Candidatus Annandia adelgestsuga: one gene and its partner. The protein of the gene in region 2 interacts with the protein of the main gene of each other region in a pairwise test. Links are inferred from orthologs where the notes say so. Each region holds a gene or a part of one and is shown on either strand. Other genes may lie near its edges. The genes, in order: grpE and groL.

What was found.
Region 1: the proteins of groL (region 2) and grpE interact in binary tests that used the Escherichia coli proteins (3 or more experiments, as listed by UniProt). The link is inferred for Candidatus Annandia adelgestsuga from one-to-one orthologs.

What each region holds. Positions count from the first base shown.
Region 1 is NZ_CP026513.1:231,334-238,100, reverse strand. Bases 2,565-5,562 are described here. They hold grpE (nucleotide exchange factor GrpE), read right to left. Parts: upstream 4,354-5,562; coding sequence 3,775-4,353; downstream 2,565-3,774. Other genes in these bases: glyS (glycine--tRNA ligase subunit beta), read right to left, coding at 5,314-5,562; C3B56_RS01200 (NAD(+)/NADH kinase), read left to right, coding at 4,446-5,312; ung (uracil-DNA glycosylase), read left to right, coding at 3,110-3,772; lepA (translation elongation factor 4), read right to left, coding at 2,565-3,033. Also shown: GTPase Era, read right to left, coding at 1-350; rnc (ribonuclease III), read right to left, coding at 343-1,074; more of lepA, read right to left, coding at 1,243-2,564; more of glyS, read right to left, coding at 5,563-6,767. UniProt on the Escherichia coli protein: Participates actively in the response to hyperosmotic and heat shock by preventing the aggregation of stress-denatured proteins, in association with DnaK and GrpE. It is the nucleotide exchange factor for DnaK and may function as a thermosensor.
Region 2 is NZ_CP026513.1:106,715-114,100, reverse strand. Bases 4,405-7,386 are described here. They hold groL (chaperonin GroEL), read right to left. Parts: upstream 6,728-7,386; coding sequence 5,081-6,727; downstream 4,405-5,080. Other genes in these bases: C3B56_RS00635 (DNA gyrase subunit B), read right to left, coding at 7,281-7,386; C3B56_RS00645 (co-chaperone GroES), read right to left, coding at 6,767-7,057; C3B56_RS00655 (mechanosensitive ion channel domain-containing protein), read left to right, coding at 4,405-4,430. In the rest of the region: leuA (2-isopropylmalate synthase), read right to left, coding at 1-1,494; more of C3B56_RS00655, read left to right, coding at 1,758-4,404.

The DNA of each region.
Region 1 (6,767 bases), 130 kb from region 2 along the record:
GGTATTTTAAATAATTTTATTTTTTCTAAAATTATTTCATCAAATTTATTCCATTTAGTACCATTTAAAACAAATATTATAATATTTGTATTATATAAAGATATTTCATATTTATTATTTATTTTATAAAAAAAATTTTTTTTTTTTAAAAAAAATGGTCCTGGAGTATCTATAAAAGCAATTTGGTAATTATTATTTGTAATAATTCCTAAAATATTTTTTTTAGTAGTATTTTTTTTATGTGAAATAATAGATATTTTTTTTGATAAAATTTTATTAAATAAAGTTGACTTACCAACATTAGTTTGTCCTATTATAGGAACAAAACTAAAATAATTTATTTTAAACATTTTCTTTAAAATATTTTATTCTTTTTAAAGCAGCTTTAGCAGCTTTTTTTTCAGCATCTTTTTTATTAAATCCTTGTCCGTATGTATTCAATTGCATAAATTTTCCAAATTTACATTCAACAAAAAATTCATATTCACTTGTTATAAAATATACAGAATATAATGGTGGTTTTAAATAATGTTTTTGTAAAAATTCTTGTAAAAGACTTTTAGGATCTTTATTATTTTCTGAAGGTTTTATCATATTAAAATATTTTTTATACCATAATAATAATGTTCTTTCTGTAATTTCCATATCGCTATCCAAATAAATACCTCCTACCAGGGCTTCTATTGAATTAGATAAAAATGATTCACGAATATTAAAAAAGTTTAATTCATTTATTCCTAAATATAAAAATTTTTGTAATTGAAAACCTCTTGCAATACTTGATAATGTGCTTCTCTGCACTAAAACGGATCTCATACGACTTAAATTACCTTCATTAGTACATGGATACATATTAAATAAAGTATGAGCCACTGAAAAACTTAATACCGCATCTCCTAAAAATTCAAGTTTTTCGTTATTTTTTAATTTAGCACTTCTATGGGTTAAAGATAATTTTAAAAATCTTATATCATTAAAATTATATCCTATATACCTTTCTAATTTTATTACAAGGATTCTTTCTATATAAAAAGATACATTTATTTCTTCTAATATTTCAAATACTTTTATCAATAACTACATATAAAAAAAAATAAAATAAAATACACTACAAGATATTTTTTCTTTTTATTATTATTTTTATTTTAACAATTTACTTATATTATATTTTGTTATTAAATTTATAAATTATAGTATAATTTAAATAATACAAAATAAATAACTTATATATCAAAATTTACATCATTTTATATTATAAATATCTAAAAACATTTTTCTAGAAAAAAATAATTTTCCAAAAATTTTCATTTTTTTTTTACCTTTTTTTTGGTTATTTAATAATTTTTTTTTTCTAGTTATATCACCTCCATAGCATTTTGAAATTACATTTTTTCTTATTTTTTTTATTGTTTTACGTAATATAATTTTGTTATTTATAGAAGCTTGAATTATAATATCAAATTGTTGTTTATTAATGTTTTGTTGTAATTTTTTAATTAACATATTTCCATAATATTGTGCATTTTTTTTATGTATTATAATAGATAATTCATTTATAATTTTAGAATTTATTAATATATTTAAACATATTAATTTTGATTTTTTAAATTTTTTAAATTTATAATCTAAAGATGCATATCCTTTAGAAATTGATTTAAGTTCATCAAAAAAATTTAAAATTACTTCCATCATAGGTATTTCGTAAATTATTTTAACTTGCTTATTATAATATAAAATATTCTTTTGTATTCCTCTTTTTTTCATACATAGTTTAATTATATTTCCTAAATAATTTAATGGTGAAAGAATGTGACATTCTACTATAGGTTCAAATATTGAATCTATATTATTTTTTATAGATAATAATTTATGTGGACTATCGATGTTAATTATTTTATTTTTATATTTTACTTTATATATAACAGTAGGAGCTGTTATAATAATTTTTAATCCATATTCTCTTTCTAATCTTTCTTGTATAATGTCCATATGTAACAATCCTAAGAAACCACATTTAAATCCAAACCCTAGAATAGAAGAATGTTCTTTTTTGTAAAAAAAAGATGAATCATTTAAACTTAATTTTTTTAAAGCTTGTTTAAAATTTTCATAATTTTTTTTACTTTTAGGAAATAAACCTGCGTATACTTGTGGTTTTGTTTTTTTAAATACAGATATTTTTTTTTTTATAGGATCATTTATTTTAGTTATAATATTTCCTATAATATTTTTTTTAGTGACTTTAATACCACATGTTAACCATCCAATATCTCCACATTGTAATTTTTTTTTTTTTATTTTTTTAGGTGTAAATATTCCTAAACTTTCTACACAATATACATTATTATTACTTAAAAATTTAATTTTATCTCCTTTATTGATAATACCACTTTTTATACATATTAATAAAACTATTCCTTTATATTTATCAAACCATGAATCGATAACTAATGCATTTAAACTTGATTTTTTTTTTCCATTTGGAGAAGGTATTTTTTTTATAATATTTTCTAATAAAATTTCTATTCCATAACCAGTTTTTGCAGAACAATGTATAACATCTTCTTTTTTAATATTTAACATATTTTCTATTTCTTCTAAAACTTTTTTTACATTAATGAATGGTAAATCTATTTTATTTAATACTGGAATAATAACTAAATTCATTTTAATAGCATTATTATAATTTGATAAAGTTTGTGCCTCTACACCTTGACTAGCATCTATTAATAATATAACTCCTTCACAAGCATATAAAGATCTAGATACTTCATATGAAAAATCAACGTGACCAGGGGTATCTATTAAATTTAATTTATAATTAATATTTGATTTTGATAAATAATTTAAAGTTACATTTCTAGCTTTAATAGTTATACCTCTTTCTCTTTCTAAATCCATAAAATCTAACATTTGTGTAAGAGGTGTTTTTTTATTAATTAGTCCTTTACAAATTTTAATAAATTTATCAGATAATGTTGATTTTCCATGATCAATATGTGCAATAATTGAAAAATTTTTAATATTATTCATAAATTATTTATTAATATAAAATATATTATATTTTTAATATTATACTTTAATAAATTATATAATTTATTAAAAATTAATGGTATTTAAAATGAAATGGATTTTTTTTTTAAAAAATGAAAATAAAAAAAAATATTTTTATAAAATAAAAAAATTTTTATATAAAGAATATTATTTAGGAAAAATTATTTATCCACCAAAAAAATATATATTTAATGCTTTAAAATTTACTAGTTTTGATAAAATTAAAATAGTGATTTTAGGTCAAGATCCATATGTTAAAAATAATCAAGCTGATGGATTAGCGTTTTCTGTATCAAAAAATGTTGATATTCCTCCCTCATTAAATAATATATATAAAGAAATTAAATCTAATTTTACAAATTTTAATATTCCAAAAAATGGTTGTTTAATTAAATGGGCTAAACAAGGTGTATTATTATTAAATACAATTTTAACTGTAGAAAAAAATAAAAAACTTTCTCATAAAAATATAGGTTGGGAAATATTTACTAATAAAATAATTAAATTAATTAATATGTATAAAAGTAAAATAGTTTTTTTATTATGGGGTTTACAAGCTAAAAAAAAAGCTTATTTAATAAACCCCAAAAAAAATTTAATTTTAACTTCTTCACACCCTTCTCCATTATCAGCTAATTATGGATTTTTCGGTTGTAAACATTTTTTAATTTCTAATAAATTTTTAATTAAAAATAATATTAAAGAAATTATATGGTAATTTTATTTTTTAGTATTTTTAGATACAATAACCATAGCTGGTCTTAATAATCTATTATTTATTAAATAACCTTTTTGCATTATTTCTAAAACTTTATTATTTTCAATTTTATTTGATTCTCTAATTGATATTGCTTGATGTATTTTAGGATTAAATTCTTCTTTTAAATCTTTTATAATAGTAACACCAAATTTAATGATAGTATCTAAAAATGATTTTAAAGTAAGTTCTATTCCTTTTAGAATAGAAATATCTATTTTTTTTTTTTTTGCTAATTCTACAGATTTTTCTAAGTTATCTATAGTTGGTAATAATTCATGAACAAAATCTTCTAAAGAAAATTTATAAATTTTTTCTATTTCTTGTTCATTTCTACGTCTCATATTTTCTATTTCTGCTCTTGATCTTAAATTTAAATCATTAAAATTATTTGTTAATAACATTATTTTTTTTTTTAATTTTTTAATTTTTTCTTTTAAAAAAAATTCATTATTTTTTAAAATTTTTTTTTCTTTTACATCTTTTTTTTTATCTTCTTTATTATTTATTTTTTTTTTATCATTTTTTGTATTATTATTCATATATATATCCTTTTATTATCAATAATTTTATATTTATTAATAAATATATTTTAAAATTTTATAAAATATATTAAATTTAAAATAGGTATTAAATGACAAAAATTTTTCATAATATTGGAATATTAGGAAGTATAAACCATAATAATGTTTTTAAAATATATGTTTTAATTAATAACTTTTTAAAGAAAAATGGTTATAAAGTTTTTTTTGAAATGAGTATTGCTAATAAATTTAAATTTAAAAATATAAAAAATATAAAAGAAATTGGAAAATTTTGTGATTTAGCAATTATAATAGGAGGTGATGGAAATATTTTAGGAGCTTCAAAATATTTATTATCATGTAATATAAAAATTATAGGTATTAATTTAGGTAATTTAGGATTTTTAGCTGACATAGAACCATATAATATAGAAAAAAAATTAAAAATTATACTTTCTGGAAATTATATAAAAGAGAAAAAATTTTTATTAGAAGCTTATGAATTTAATAATTTAAAAAAAATAGGAACTTCTTTAAATGAAGTTGTATTAAATTCTAAAAATATAACTAAAACAATAAATTTTAAAGTATATATTAATGAAAAATTTGCATTTTCTCAAAAATCTGATGGTTTAATTATATCTACTCCAACTGGTTCAACAGCTTATTCATTATCTATAGGAGGTCCTATTATAATGACATCATTAAATGTTATTGAATTAATTCCTATATTTCCACATACTTTATCTTCTAGACCATTAATTATTTCTAATAAAAATAAAATAAGAATTAAATTTGAACAAAATTATGAAAATATTCAAATTATTTTTGATAATCAAGTTATTAAATCAATAGATTCAAAACAAGATATTTTAATAAATTGTAATAAAAATTTTTTAAATTTTATTCATCCTTATAATTATGATTATTTTAAAATTTTAATATCTAAATTAGGTTGGTCTAAAAATTTATTTTAAATTAATTTATAATAATTGATTTATCAATTACTATAGAAGTTAATTTTAATATTTCGTTTAAAATATTTAATCTATTATTTATAATTTTTTTATTATTATTAAAAATTTTAATATTATTAAAAAATTTATTAGTAGGTATACATAAATTTATTAAAGACAATAAAATAAAATTAATATTATTATTATAAATAGCAAATTTAATTTGAAATTTTATTTTTTTTATTAAATTTAATAAATAAATTTCTTCATTAAATATAAAAAAAACATTTTTTATATAATAATTAATTTTAAATTTAGATTTTTTTATTATATTATATATACGCTTATTTATAGAAATTAAATTATTAAATATTTTTAATTTTCTAAAATAAGATATTATTTTAATTTTATTTTTTAAATTATAAAATTTCATATTACAATTAAATAAAATTGATTTAATAAAATTAGTATTATTTTTTTTTTTATATAAATAAAATATTCTTTTAATTATAAATTTATTAATAATATCTATTTTTTCTTTTTTTATATTATATATTTTAAATGTTTTTTTTATTAAATGATTTATATTAATATTAATTTTATTTTTAATAATTATATTTATAATACCTAATATAGAACGTCTTAAAGCAAAAGGATCAGAACTAATTTTTTTTTTTTTATTAATTATTATAATTCCTATAATATTATCTATTTTATCAGCAATAGCTAAAACACATGATATTAAATTGAATGGAATTTTATCTTTAAAAAATTTAGGTTGATATTGTTCTTTTATAGATAATGATACATTTTTATGTTCGTTATTTTTTTTTGAATAATACATTCCCATTATTCCTTGCATATTACTAAATTCTTTAACTATATTTGTTGTTAAATCACATTTTGATAAAAAACTAGATCTTTTAGAAAGATTTAATTTGGTATTAATTATTTTAGATATCCATAAAGATATATGATTAATTCTTATAGTTTTATCTTTTAAGGATCCTAAATTTTTATAAAATAAAATTTTTTTTAATTTAAAAAAATTATTTATAATTTTTTTTTTAATATCTTCATTTAAAAAAAAAATAATATCATGAAAACGATTATTAATTATTTGTTCATATTTTTTTATAATTTTTTTTTTATTTTTTAATTCTATATTAGAAACAAAAATAAAATATGGAATTAATTGGTTTTTTTTTTTATAAATTGGAAAACATTTTTGAATATATTTAATAATATATAATATTATTTCATTAGGTATTTTTAAAAAATTAATATTAAATTTAGATAATAACACTATAGGAAATTCTATTAATGAAGTTACTTCTTCCAATAATTTTTTTTCTAAATCTACAATACCAAAAATTTTATTAGATATTTTTTTAATTTGTGATATTATTTTATTTTTACGTAGGTAATAGTTTGCGATTATATTACCTTTTTTAAATAAAATATTTGGATAACTAT
Region 2 (7,386 bases):
AATACTGTTAATTATATTTATAATAGCTTTGATAGAAGATTTTAAAATATTATTATTTAAACCCATACCATAAAATTTTTTATTATTATAATTTATTACAATATTTACTTTTTTTAAATTTTTCTTATTAATAATTTGATTTTTTATTTTATATTTTATTATTTTAATATTTAATAAAGTTATTTTTTTTATAGTTTTATATAAAGCGTCTATTGGACCATAACCTATAGATATATCAGATTTTAATTTATTTCCACATAAAATTTTTATAAATGCTGTAGATTTAATTTTTGAAATTGAAATTACATTAAAATATTTTAAAATAAAATAATTTGACATTTTATTTTTATTTAAAAAAGCTAAATGTTCTAAATCATAATCAAATACTTGACCTTTTTTATCTGCAAATTTTAAAAATAAACAATATAATTTATTTATATTATAATCATTTTTATTATATCCCATTTTTTTCATTCTATAATTAACTGCAGCTCTTCCTGATCTTGAAGTTAAATTTAACTTTGATTTATTTAACCCAATAAATTTAGGAGTCATGATCTCATAATTTTTCTTATTTTTTAATACTCCATCTTGATGTATACCTGAAGAATGAGAAAAAACATTAGAACCAACTATTGGTTTATTTATAGGTATATTTATATTACATATTTTACTTATAATTTTACTAGTATAGTATATTTCATTATGATTTATATTTGTAGATAAATTTAATATTTTTTTTCTTGTATGTATAGCCATTATTATTTCTTCTAAAGCACAATTTCCTGCTCTTTCTCCTAAACCATTAATTGTACCTTCTATTTGTCTAGCTCCTGCTTGTATTGCGGAAATAGCATTACCTGTTGCCATTCCTAAATCGTTATGAGTATGTACAGATATAATTGCTTTGTCAATATTTATAACATTATTTAATAATTTATTTATAATATTACTGTATTCATTAGGTAAAGTATAACCTACTGTATCTGGAATATTAATTGTGTTAGCACCAGCTTTTATAACTGATTCTACTATGTAACATAAATCGTTAATTGGAGTTCTACCTCCATCTTCACAAGAAAATTCTATATCATCAGTATATTTTTTTGCATATTTAACCATTTTAACAGATAGTGATATAATATCTGAAAGTTTACTTTTTAATTTAGTTTTTATATGTATAGGGGAAGTAGCTATAAAAATATGTATTCTATAATAATTAGAAAATTTTAAAGATTCATAAGCAGCATCTATATCTTTTTCTAAACATCTTGCTAAAGCACAAACTTTACTATTTTTTATATTTTTTGATATATTTTTTACTGATTCAAATTCTCCTGGAGATGATATAGGAAAACCAGCTTCGATAATATCAATACCCATACGTTCTAATGAAAAAGCAATTTCTAATTTATTTTGTACATTTAAACTAGATTTTAATGATTGTTCACCGTCTCTTAAAGTAGTATCAAGAATAATAATTTTATTATTCAATATATTATAATCCTTAAAATTGATATTTAATATATTAAATATTATTTTATTTTATTATATTTTAAATTTATAAAAGCGGGAAACGAGATTTGAACTCGCAACCTCAACCTTGGCAAGGTTGTGCTCTACCAATTGAGCTATTCCCGCAATAATAATTATATTATAATATAATTGTTTTTATATCAAGTATTTATAAAAATAATATTTTAAATTTATATTATAAATAAATATTATATTAATTTAATATTTAGAGATTTAACTAAGTGATTAAAAAAAAAATAATATTTCTAATTAACATTATTTTTATTATATTAATTTTAAATATTTTAATTGATTTTAAAAATTATAAAATTAATTTAATTAAATTTTATAATATATATAACATATATTATGTAGATAAAAAAAAATATTTTAGTAAAATAAAAACATTTGATAAAAAATATAATAATAAAATAAATTATATTGAATTAATTAAAAATAGTAATTTTAATTTATCTATTAAAAATGAATTATTTAATACAAATAAAATAGAAAAAAAAATTATACAACAGTATATTTATAATAATAAAATTAAAAATTATATTAAAAATAATTCAATTATTATAAATCAATTAAATAAATTAATTTATAATATTATTAATTATAAAAATAGAAACAATTTAGATTTTTTAAAAATTAAAATTAAAAAAAAAATAAATAAATTATATTATTTAAATTTTGTGATAAATAAAGTTTTTTTTATTATATATAATATTAAAAAAAAAAAAATAAATTTAAAACAAAAAATATTTTTTAAAAATATTAATAAATATAAAATTTCTAAAATTAATAAAAAAGATATTTTATATTATCAAAAAAAAATAAAAAAAAAACAATTTAAATTGCTATTAGCTGGTTATAATAATTTAAATTTAAATTTCAAATTATTAAAATTACAATATAAAAAAATAAATAATTACAAATTTATAATAAATAATTATAAATATAAATGTTTGTTTTGGAAAAAAGATTTATTTTATATTAATTATAATTATTTATTTAATTTTTATATTTATTTAATTATTTTATTATATCCATTAAAATATATATGTTTTTTAAATATTATATTTAATAATAACATAATATTATTATTATTTATTATTATTTTTTTTATATTATTAAAATATTTAAGTCAAAATAATTTATTTATAATAAATAAATTATTTACATTATTTAAAATTAATATAATTTTATTATTTAATACTATTTTAAATATTTTCATTTTTTCTATATTAATAACATTAATATGGAATTTTTTATGTTATATTCAATATTTATATTTTAATAAAAAATATTTTTTTATTATTAATTTTTTAAAAGTTTTAATTATAATTTATTTAATATTACATATTTTTTATTATATAATAAAAAAAAATAAATATTTAATAAAAAAAATTAAATTTTCAATTTTTATTTTTGAAAATAAAAAAAAATATTATTATTTATTTTTTTTAAGATTTTTTATTCCTTTATTTATTTTATTTATATTAATTTTTTTTTTAAAATATTTTTATTTTATTAAAATTTTAAATAGATTTTTTTTAATTTTAATTTGTATGTATTTAAATATATTAATATTTAATTTAAAAAAAAATAATATACCATTATATTTAAATAAAAATTTAAAAGAAAATTTTATAATTAATCAAAATTTATGGAATATAATATTAATTATATTTATATTATTTATAATATTAATATTTTATGGTTATATATCTACTGTACAAGAATTATTAATAAAAATATTAATATCATTATTATTTTGGTTAACAATTTTAATTATATTTATAATTTTAAAAAATATAATAATTAAAAAATATTTTTATAATATTAATTATAAATTGAATTTAATTATTTTAATAAATATATTTAATTTTATAAAAATTAAAAATAATAAAAAAAATAAAAAAAAATTAAATATAAAAAAAAATATTATTGATACAGAAAATAATAAAAATAAAATAATAAAATTAATTAAATTTTTTTTAGTTATTTTAAATTTAATTTTAATATATTTTGTTTGGTATAAAACATATATTAATTTAAGTTTTTTAAATAATATAAAATTATTTCATGAAATTAAAAATATAAAATATATAAATTATAAAATATTTGAACCATTAAAATCAGAATTAATATTATTAATAATATTTATTATAATTATTATATTTCAATTAATTAATAACATTTCTTTATTATTAGAAATATTATTATTAAGATATTTAAATTTAATTTCTAGTACACAATATAATATTATAAATTTAACTAAAAAAATTTCATTTTTACTTTTATTTTTTATTATTATTACAATATTAAGATTAAAATTAATAAAATTACAATGGTTATTTACCGCTTTAGGAGTTGGATTAGGTTTTGGTTTACAAGAAATATTTGCAAATTTTATTTCTGGTTTAATTATATTATTTGAAAAACCAATACGTATTGGAGATACTATAACTATTAAAAATTTTTCTGGTAATATAAAAAGTATTAATACAAGATCAACAACTATTATAGATTTAGATCATAGAGAAATTATTATTCCAAATAAATTTTTTATAATTGAACATTTTATTAATTGGTCTTTATCAGATTCTATAACAAGATTAAAAATAAATATTTTTGCACCAATTAAAATAAATAGTAATAAAATAATTAAAATTTTAATAAATTCTTCTAAAAAATGCAATTTTGTTTTAAAAAAACCTAAACCAAAAATTTTTTTAATAAATTTTCAAAAAGGTTTTCAATTATTTGAAATGAGAGTTTATACATCTAAATTAAAACATAGAATATTATTAAAACATTCATTAAATATGATAATTTTAAAATATTTTAAAGATAATAACATTAACATACCTTTTCCTTTTTTAATAATTAAAAATGATAATAAATAATTAAAATTTTAAATATAATTATTTATTATCATTTAAAATTTAAAATTATAATAAAATAATTAATATTTAATTATTAATTATTATTTTTAAAAATAAAAAATATTTATTTAAATTAATATTTTTTATAATAAATATTTTTGTTTTTTTTATAAAATAAAACTTTAATAATAACATTATTAATTTATAAAAAATATTTAATATTATATTTTTTCTAAAATTTAATTACTTTTAATATAATAAATTTATTAATTTTTACATCTATAAAAATATTATTATGTAACTATTACAATACATATTATATTTTTGTTTTTTAAATTATTTTTTATTTATAATATTGTTTAAAATTATAATATTTTTTAAAATTAAATTTTTATAATAAAAAATATTTAATATTAAAATATTTTAAATTTTAAATTTTAATTTTTTTTAAAATTTTATTAATTATTTTTTTAATTTAATAAATTACATAATTTTAAATATACAAATATTTTTTTTTAAAAATTTTAAAAATTATATGGTTTCAATAATTATTTTTTTTATAATATATAATTTTTAAAATTAATATTTAAATTATTTTTTTTAAAAAAATATCCTTTTATTAAAACATAAAAGGATATTTTTTTAATAATATTATTTTTTTTATAAAAAAATTACATCATTCCACCCATACCACCCATTCCTCCTGAAGGAATTGAATTATTTGTATCATTTTTTTCTTCTTTTGATGAATCTGTTATCATACATTCAGTTGTTATCATTAAACCGGCTACAGAAGATGCATATTGTAAAGCAGATCTAGTTACTTTAGTAGGATCAAGTATTCCAAAATTAATCATATTACCATATTCTGAAGTAGCTGCGTTATAACCATAATTTCCTTTACCACTTTTTATAGCATTTGATATTACAGAAGGTTCTTCACCTGCATTAGCTATTATTTGACGTAAAGGTGCTTCCATAGCTCTTATAGCTATACGAATACCAACATTTTGATCTTCATTTTGACCAATCATATGTGATATTCTAGATGCTACACGAATTAATGCAACTCCACCACCAGCTACTACTCCTTCTTCTACAGCAGCTCTAGTAGCGTGTAATGCATCCTCAACTCTTGCTTTTTTTTCTTTCATTTCTACTTCTGTAGCTGCACCTACTTTTAATACTGCTACTCCACCTGCAAGTTTTGCTACTCTTTCTTGAAGTTTTTCTTTATCATAATCAGAAGTTGCTTCTTTAATTTGTTGATGTATTTGTTTTACACGATCTTTTATTTTTTTTTCTTTACCAATTCCATCAATTATAGTAGTATTATCTTTATTTATTATAACTTTTTTTGCTTGTCCTAAATTTTCTAAATTAATTTTCTCTAATTCTATACCAATTTCTTCAGATATAACAGTACCACCAGTTAATATAGCAATGTCTTGTAACATAGATTTACGTCTATCACCAAAACCAGGAGCTTTAACTGCAGCTACTTTAACAATTCCTCTCATATTATTAACTACTAATGTAGCTAAAGCTTCACCTTCAATATCTTCTGCAATTATTAACATTGGTTTATTAGATTTAGCAACATTTTCTAATATTGAAAGTAATTCTCTTATGTTAGATATTTTTTTTTCTACTAATAAAATATAAGGATTATCTAATTCAACAGTACCATTATCTTGTTTATTTATAAAATAAGGAGATAAATAACCTCTATCAAATTGCATTCCTTCTACAACATCTAATTCATCATCTAAACCAGTTCCTTCTTCAACTGTAATAACACCTTCTTTTCCAACTTTACTCATTGCTTGTGATATTAATTTACCAACATTTTCATCAGCGTTAGCTGATATAGTTCCTACTTGTGTAATTGATTTAGAATCTTCACAAGGAACTGAAATTATTTTTAATTCTCTTACTGCTAAAATAACAGCTTTATCTATTCCACGTTTTAAATCCATAGGATTCATACCAGCAGCAACAGCTTTTAAACCTTCATTAACAATAGATTGTGCTAATAAAGTTGCTGTTGTAGTTCCATCACCAGCAGCATCATTTGCTTTAGATGCTACTTCTTTTACCATTTGAGCACCCATATTTTCAAATTTATCATCTAATTCTATTTCACGTGCTACTGTTACACCATCTTTAGTTATAATTGGTGCTCCAAAAGATTTATCTATTACAGCGTTACGACCTTTGGGTCCTAAAGTAACTTTAACAGCATCCGCAAGTAAATTAACACCCTTAAGTATTTTAGATCTAGCATCATTACCAAATTTAATTTTTTTAGCAGTCATTTAAATTCCTTAAATAAATTATTTTTTTTTAAATATATTTTATTCTATAATTGCTAATACATCATTTTCCGAAATAATTAAAAATTCTTCATTATTAATTTTTTCTGTTTTAGAATTATAACCTTCATTAAAAATAACAACATCATTAACTTTTACATCTAATTGTCTTATTCTACCATTATCTAATATTCTTCCTTTTCCTATAGCAATAACTTTACCTCTAGTAGATTTTCCAGCAGCAGAACCAGTTAATAAAATACCTCCAGCAGAAGAAGATTCAACATCTTGACGTTTAACTATAATTTTATCATGTAATGGGCGAATTTTCATGTTAATTTCCTTTTTAAAATTAATTTTGACATTTTTATAAAATTAGTATATATTTTATAATTATATAATTAAAATTATATTTTTCAAGATATAAAAATATATAAAATAATTGATATTAAATAGTATTTAATTTTTTAATATAAATAAGCCCGAATAGCTCAGTTGGTAGAGCAGGGGACTGAAAATCCCCGTGTCGGTGGTTCAATTCCACCTTCGGGCATTATTAAATATCAATATTAGATGCTAAAAAATAATTTTTTTTTATGAAATTTTTTCTTTTTTTTACTGAATCACCCATTAATTTTTTAAATAATTTATCAGCGGATATA